2 regions of the Intrasporangium sp. DVR genome follow, and region 2 is predicted to be linked to the other one. Evidence: riboswitches for the same ligand, from Rfam matches in the RefSeq annotation. Region 2 holds a riboswitch; the other holds the start of a gene.
What was found. Region 2 has a riboswitch for cyclic di-AMP ahead of ABWV20_RS03805 (C40 family peptidase). Riboswitches for the same ligand answer to the same signal wherever they lie in the genome.
Positions count from the first base shown of each region.

Region 1: another riboswitch for cyclic di-AMP. It lies ahead of ABWV20_RS06660 (CHAP domain-containing protein); the one in region 2 lies ahead of ABWV20_RS03805 (C40 family peptidase).

Region 1 covers NZ_BAABZW010000005.1:445,392-448,785, reverse strand. The annotation lists gene ABWV20_RS06665 (alpha/beta hydrolase family protein) at 1-889, opposite strand, end outside; gene ABWV20_RS06660 (CHAP domain-containing protein) at 1,006-1,878, opposite strand; cyclic di-AMP (ydaO/yuaA leader) riboswitch at 1,881-2,073, opposite strand; gene ABWV20_RS06655 (hypothetical protein) at 2,219-3,016, opposite strand; gene ABWV20_RS06650 (transposase) at 3,208-3,394, shown strand, end outside.
Region 2 covers NZ_BAABZW010000003.1:193,378-196,771, forward strand. The annotation lists gene ABWV20_RS03795 (MFS transporter) at 1-188, shown strand, start outside; gene ABWV20_RS03800 (iron-dependent transcriptional repressor DtxR) at 213-965, shown strand; cyclic di-AMP (ydaO/yuaA leader) riboswitch at 1,103-1,268, shown strand; gene ABWV20_RS03805 (C40 family peptidase) at 1,267-2,064, shown strand; gene ABWV20_RS03810 (DsbA family oxidoreductase) at 2,142-2,825, shown strand; gene ABWV20_RS03815 (STAS domain-containing protein) at 2,901-3,311, opposite strand; gene ABWV20_RS03820 (ATP-binding SpoIIE family protein phosphatase) at 3,308-3,394, opposite strand, start outside.

The DNA.
Region 1 (3,394 bases), on a different contig from region 2:
TCGGGTCGGTGATCCGGTCGAAGTACGTGCGGGGGCTGGTGCGTGCCCACGTCTCGGGCGCCCGCTCGGGCGTCCCGAGTCGCCGTAGCACCGCTCGGGCGTCGCCCTCGCGGTCGTCGTCGCGGCGGACCCACCGGTTGAAGTTGTCAACGGTGTCCGAGCTCACCGGGCTGTAGGCGACCCCGGCCTTGAAGAGGCCGGGCCTGGCGACGAGCGCGTTGTAGACCACCCCGCCGCCCATCGAGCGGCCGATGATGCCGATGCGGTCGGGGTCGACGGCCTCGAACTGCTGGAGGGCGAGACCGGCGTTGATCGCGTCGACCGCGTAGCCGAGGCGCAGCGCAGCGCCGTTGTCAGGGTCGTCGTCGGACTGCGCATGGTTGCGGTAGTCGATGTGGAGGGTGACGTAGCCCTGTCGGGCCAGGTAGTCGCGTTCCCGGAGCATCGTGGCGCCGTTGGTGTACTCCTCGATGGGGACGTAGCCGTGGGCGAGCACAACGGCGGGGAAGGGGCCCGTGCCGCGGGGGACGTTGATCCGTCCGGAGATCAGGAGTCCGTCTCCCCGGAACGTCGCGTAGAACTGGCGGTAGGCGCTCGTGCTCCCGCCCTCACGACCCAGCCGCAGGTCGCGACCGTCGAAGTCGGTGTCGATGAGGGACTGGATGAAGGCAGGGTCCGCAGGCTCAGTCGTGCTCGCCCGTGCCCGAGTCGTCCCTGATGACGTCGCGGCCGAGGCGGACGTGGGCGCCGTGGCCGACGCCGTGTTCGAACCCGTGGTGGGCGCACTCCGGGTCGCGGTGCCCCCGGGCGTCTCGCGGACGGACTCGCTCGTGCAGGCGCTGACGGCCAGCACGGCCGTCAGGGTCCAGGCGACGATGGTCCCTCGCACCCCTGCAGTGTCTCAGGGGAACCTGCCCAGCGGCCGCTGGCTGGGCATGACACAGGCGGGACGGGTGCCTCGGCACCCGTCCCGCCTGTGACCGCGGTGTCAGCAGCTGCGCTGCATCACGGAGCGTAGATGTACTGCATCCCGCCCACGTGCGTGACCGTGCGGGTGTTGTAGTTGTACGGCCCAGCAAGGGCGTTCATCTCGATCATGGTGATCTCGTTGCCGTTGACCGCGGTGACCCACGCCACGTGGCCGACGCTCGAGGAGCCGTGGACACCCGGCTGCATGACGACGATGGAGCGCGTGCGCGGGGTGCTGGACACGGTGTAGCCGGCGTTGGCGGCGCCATAGCCCCAGGCCATCGCGTTGCCGGTCCAGCCGCCCGGGTAGTACCCCTCGGACTGGTACCACTTGTTGAGCGCGCCCCAGGTGCACTGGCCGGCAGTGGCCCAGTTGTAGGCGGACTTCTGGCCGGACGAGCCGTTGACCGTCGCCTTCGGCGAGTAGGTCGACGACGTCAGCGTGGCGCGAGTGGCCGAGCGTGAGGCGCGCTCGGCGGCCGCACGGCGGGCCTCGGCGGCCTCGCGCGCCTTCTGGGCCGCCTCCTCGCGCTTCTTCTCGACGACGACGTCCTTGATGACGATCGGCTTGGCCGTGGGCGCCTTCGTCGTCGTCGACGCGTAGCCGATGGAGCTGAGCGCCGGTGCCGCCGCGACAGCGGGTGCGAGGGCGGCGTCAGGGCCGACGGCGGCGGCAGCCTTCGGTGCGGCGACCTTCGGCGCGGCGACCGGTGCGGCCGCGGACGCGCCGGACATGGTCTCGGCCGAGGCCGGAGCGGTCAGCGTGGCCACGAGCCCGCCAGCGGCGGCGACGACAGCCGCGCCCTTCATGGCCGGCTGCGCGGACTCACGAGCAATGCTCTTGAGCTCGCCGAGCGGGCTGTACCCACCCGGCGCCCGGTGGCGCCCGGGACGGTTGTCAGTCTTCACAGAGAACCTCTCCGCGCCTACGAGGTTAGCTGTCGGGTTCGGGCGAAAGGCTGCCCGGCCTCGTCTCGGGCCCGGAGGCCCTCCTCGAGTGCTACACCCCAAGAGCGACGGGCAACCGGACGGGTCCGGCTCCACGACGCTCGGAGGAACTGTGGTTCCCCCGCTCCTGCCATGCGGGTCAAGCGGGACCTCGAGGCGATGGCAGGACTCGGCGTCCGCCTCACGGCCGGCCCCACCGAGGGAGGGGCTGGGCAAGAGACTAGAGGACTCCTTCCCCGATGTCACGTTCGGGTAACGGGCTGTCCATCAAATGGTAAAGACGGCCGCCGGGTTGCCGGGCTCAGCCGGCCAGCGGGCAGGCCGCCTTGGCGCCCGCCGCGGCCGCCGTGAAGTAGGGCGGGTTTCGCTTCAGCCCCTGCTGCCAGAGGGACCGCCAGAGCGCCTCGGCGCGGGTCGCCGTGATGCCGCCCGCCTTGAAGTGCGACTGGTCCTTCAGGTGGGTCTCCCACGGCTCGATGGCGGCGCGGGCCCGGCCCAGGATCCCGTCGACCACCTTCATGCTGGCCGCGCAGGTGGCCAGGTCCTTCGTCTGCTGACTGGGCGTCGCGCCCGGGGGCACGTCGCAGCGTCGTTCCGCTGAGCGGTAGGCGCGGTCGGCCGCATGGAACGCGGCGATGTGCTGGGGCGCGTCGGCGGTGGTGGGTCCCCAGTCCTTCTTGGCCTTGGCCAATGAGATCTTGCCGGCCTGGAGGGCGTTCATGATGTCGAGGTGGGCGTCCCACTCCCTGAGCGACGTCCCTGCAGCGCTACGAGCCTTCGCCTGCAGGAGCCAACCGCTGCGGCACTCCTCCACCCGCGCCGCGACGGGGTCGACGGTGGGCGTCGGGGACTCGGAGGGGGTCGCCGCTGTCGTCGGCTGGGTCGAGGCCGTGCTCGGCGCGGTCGACGGAGGTGTCGAGGTGGCCGTCGGGCTGACGGGAGCCGCTGTCGGGGACCCGACGAAGAGGTCCTTGCCGAACCAGACGGCGGCGCCGAGGACGATCAGGGCGACCACGAGCACGGCGACGGCAGCCGCCGGCCCGCGCTGCTGGCGCTCGAGCTCGCGCCGTTCGCGGCGGGTCCCTGGTTGTTGTGTCATCGCGCTACCCCCAGAAGTGGCCGATTCCCGAACACCTACCCGGCCAACTCTAGGTGCTACCCGGCTCAGGGGATGTTACTGGCGCGTAAGGCTCTTCGAGACCGCCATGGACCGCGGGGGTCGGTATCCTCGCAGAGTTGACCGGATCCCGTCTCCACAGGTCCGGCCCGGGGGAGTCATGAGGTGCAGCCATGTCCCATCCACCAGTCAAGCGGTACCCAGAGGACAAGGACGCGAGCGACGATCGGCCCGAGGAGGCGGTCGTCGTCCATCTGCCGAGCCGTGGCACCTCCCGCCCGACGCCGTCGCGGGCCAAGCGGTACACCAGCGAGTTCCGCGCCCACGCCGTCGCGCTGGCTCGCCGACCCGGTGTCACGG
Region 2 (3,394 bases):
CGTCGGTCCTCCTCGGCCTCGGGGCGGTCGCGGGTGCCGTGTGGTTGCGGATCTGGGTGCCGCGTCATGATCCGACCGTCGCTCGGCGCGCAGCGTCGAGGGGCGCCGTGGCGGCCCGCTCGGCGTCGGCGCGGGACCGGGACGCCGTGGACAGCTCGAGTGCCCGGTCCGAGCTGCCCGAGCCATGAAGGATTCTTTGAGAGAGTAGGACCGTGACCGACCTCATCGACACGACAGAGATGTACCTCCGGACGATCTTCGAGCTGGAGGAGGAGGGGATCATCCCGCTCCGGGCGCGGATCGCCGAGCGGCTCGGCCACTCCGGGCCCACGGTGTCGCAGACGATCGCCCGGATGGAGCGGGACGGCCTGGTGGCCGTCACGGGTGACCGGCACCTGGAGCTGTCGGACGAGGGGCGGCTGCTCGCGACGCGGGTGATGCGCAAGCACCGTCTCGCCGAGCGCCTCCTCGTCGACGTCATCGGGCTCGAGTGGGAGTACGCCCATGACGAGGCCTGCCGCTGGGAGCACGTCATGTCGGAGAAGGTCGAGCGCAAGATCCTCAGCCTCATCGGTGAGGGGCGGGAGTCGCCCTACGGCAACCCCATCCCCGGTCTCGAGGAGCTGGGCCTGGAGGTGTCCGATGACTTCCGCAGCGGGCTCGTCGCGCTGACCGAGGCCGCCGGCGACGAGGCCGTCACCGTGACGATCCGACGGATCGGTGAGCCGGTGCAGGTCGACCCGGAGGCGCTCGCGCTGCTCACCTCGGCGGGCCTGATGCCGGGCGAGCGCGTCGCCGTCGTGCGCGAGGCGAGCCGCGTCATCGCCTGCCGGGAGGGGATGGACCGATCGAGCGGCGTGTCGCTGCCCGAGGACGTCGCAGTCCATGTCTTCGGCCAGCGCGATCCGGAGCCGCACGCGCACTCCGCGTCGGGCCCCGCCACGGCTGCCGCCACTCCCGCGTGACGCAGCCGGCGAGAAAGTTGTCCCCATGTCGTGATCAGGACGTGACAACGGCGGGGGGTTTGGATAGTTTGAGCGGGCTCGCTCCGAATGGGGCGGGTGCTCCGGGCCGGATCGCCAAGTCCTGCCACCGGACCGGGCACGTGACCACACCGCATGGCAGGAGCGGGGGAACCATTCTCCGGGCGTCGTGAGACGTCCTTGGGGTGAAGTCCTCCCGAGGACCTTCGGGTCCGAGCGAGGGCCGGGTAGTACCTCCCACCCGAACCCGACAGCTCACCTCGCAGGCGTCGAGAGGTAGCACGTGGCTCAGAACGTTGCCGGGCGCCACCGCGCCCCTGGTCGCTACAACCCGTTGTCAGAGCTCAAGCTCATCGCCAAGGAGTCGGCGCAGCCGGCCGTGAAGGGTGCCGCGATCGTGGCAGCCTCTGGCGGCCTCGTCGCCACGTTCGCCCAGCCGGCCGCTGCGGACAGCCAGGCTCTCGCCGCGGTCAAGTCCACGCCGAGCAGCGCAGCCGTCGTCGGTCCGCAGGCGACGACGATCAAGGCGGCGAGCGCGCTCAACGCCATCGGCTTCGCCCAGCAGGCGACGACCACCAAGGCAGACGTGGTCAAGCCGATCGTCATCAAGGACGTCGTCGTCGAGAAGGAGCGCGCCGCGCGGGAGGCCGCCCAGGCGGCTGAGAGGGCCGCGGCGGAGCGCCGCGAGACGCAGCAGCGGGCGTCCCGCACGACCACCGAGCGCACCCCGATCGCCGACCCGGCGCCGTCCGCGTCTGGCATCGTCGGCATCGCCCAGTCGATGATCGGTGTCCCCTACGTCTACGGCGGCAGCACGCCGAGCGGCTTCGACTGCTCCGGCTTCACCTCCTGGGTCTACCGCCAGGCGGGGATCTCGATCCCGCGCACCGCCTCCCAGCAGCAGGCCTCGGCCACCCGTGTGAGCACGCCCCAGCCCGGTGACCTCGTCTTCTTCGGCTACCCGGCCTACCACGTCGGCATCTACGTCAGCCCCGGGCGCATGATCGACGCGCAGCGCCCCGGCACGGTCATCGGCTACCACTCGATCTGGACCATGCCCGCCGGTTACGGGCGCTACTGAGCTGACCTCCCCCATGAGGGCTGCTACGGCAGGTCCGAGGGTGCGCGCCCGCGGAGCGACCGTGCAAGACTGAACCGATGACCGACCAGTCCGCAGCGGAGTCAACGACGCCCGTCAGCCTGGAGCTGTGGTCCGACCTCGTCTGTCCGTGGTGCTGGATCTCCAAGCGTCGCGTCGAGGCTGCCATCGCGGCCTTCGAGCGTCCGCATGACGTCACGATGCGGATGCGTTCGTTCGAGCTGGACCCGCTCGTCCCGGTCGGTGAGCGCCTCGGGGTGGCCGAGCACCTCGGCCGGAAGTACGGCGGCGGCGTCGAGGGCGGGCGCCTGATGAACGCCCACGTCAGCGACGTGGCGGTGGGCGACGGGCTGACCTTCGACTGGCACACCGCAGTCCGCGCCAACACGTTCGACGCGCACCGGCTGTGCGCGCTCGCGCTCGAGATGGGCGGGCCCGCCCTGCAGTCGGCCGCCTACGAGCGTTTCCACGCCGCGCACTTCAGCGAGGGGCTGGCGATCGACGACCACGAGGTGCTCCAGCGGCTCGCCGCCGAGGCCGGCCTCGACGAGCGTCGGGTCGCCGCGGTGTTGGCCGGTGACGACTACGCCGAGCGGGTGCGCGAGGACGAGCAGCTCGCCGCCTCGATGGGCGTCACGAGCGTGCCGTTCCTGCTCGCCAACGGCCGCGCCGCGATCTCGGGCGCGCGCTCCGTCGAGGACTACCTCGCGCTCCTTCGCGGCGTCGTCACCGAGAGCGTCTGACCCGGCCCCCCGACGGTCGAGCGCGGGCGGCCGAGGTCACCCAGCGGCATACGGCGGGGGTGGCCTTGCACGCGGTCACGGAGGAGTCAGCGGACGCTGGGGCGGCGTCGGTCCCGGGGCCCCGCGGTCGGGAGTCGCGGGCTCGGCAGCGGCCTCCTCGAGGGTGTCGTGCACGGAGATCACCGTCCGGATGCTCGTCAGCTCGAGGACGGCGCGGATCGGAGACTTGGGGGGGACGAGCAGTCGGAGGTCCTGTCGCCGGTGCCCGAGGCGCTGCGCGAGACGGAAGAGCATCGCGATGGCGGCACTGTCGAGGTAGGTCGTGCCACGCAGGTCGAGGACGACGCGGGCTGGGTCGTCCGCGAGGGCCGAGGTGATGGTCTGCCGCACGTCGTCGACGTTGGCGAGGTCGATCTCCCCGCTGACCTGGACGTGTCGGACCCGGGCGGAGTGCTCGTGCGAGGTGATGCGGGCCACGGAGCTCATCGGGCGCCTCCGTTCTCGATGCTGACGCGACGCTGCAGGTGGACGACGGTGCCCTCGCCGGTGCGGGCGACGTCGACGGTGTC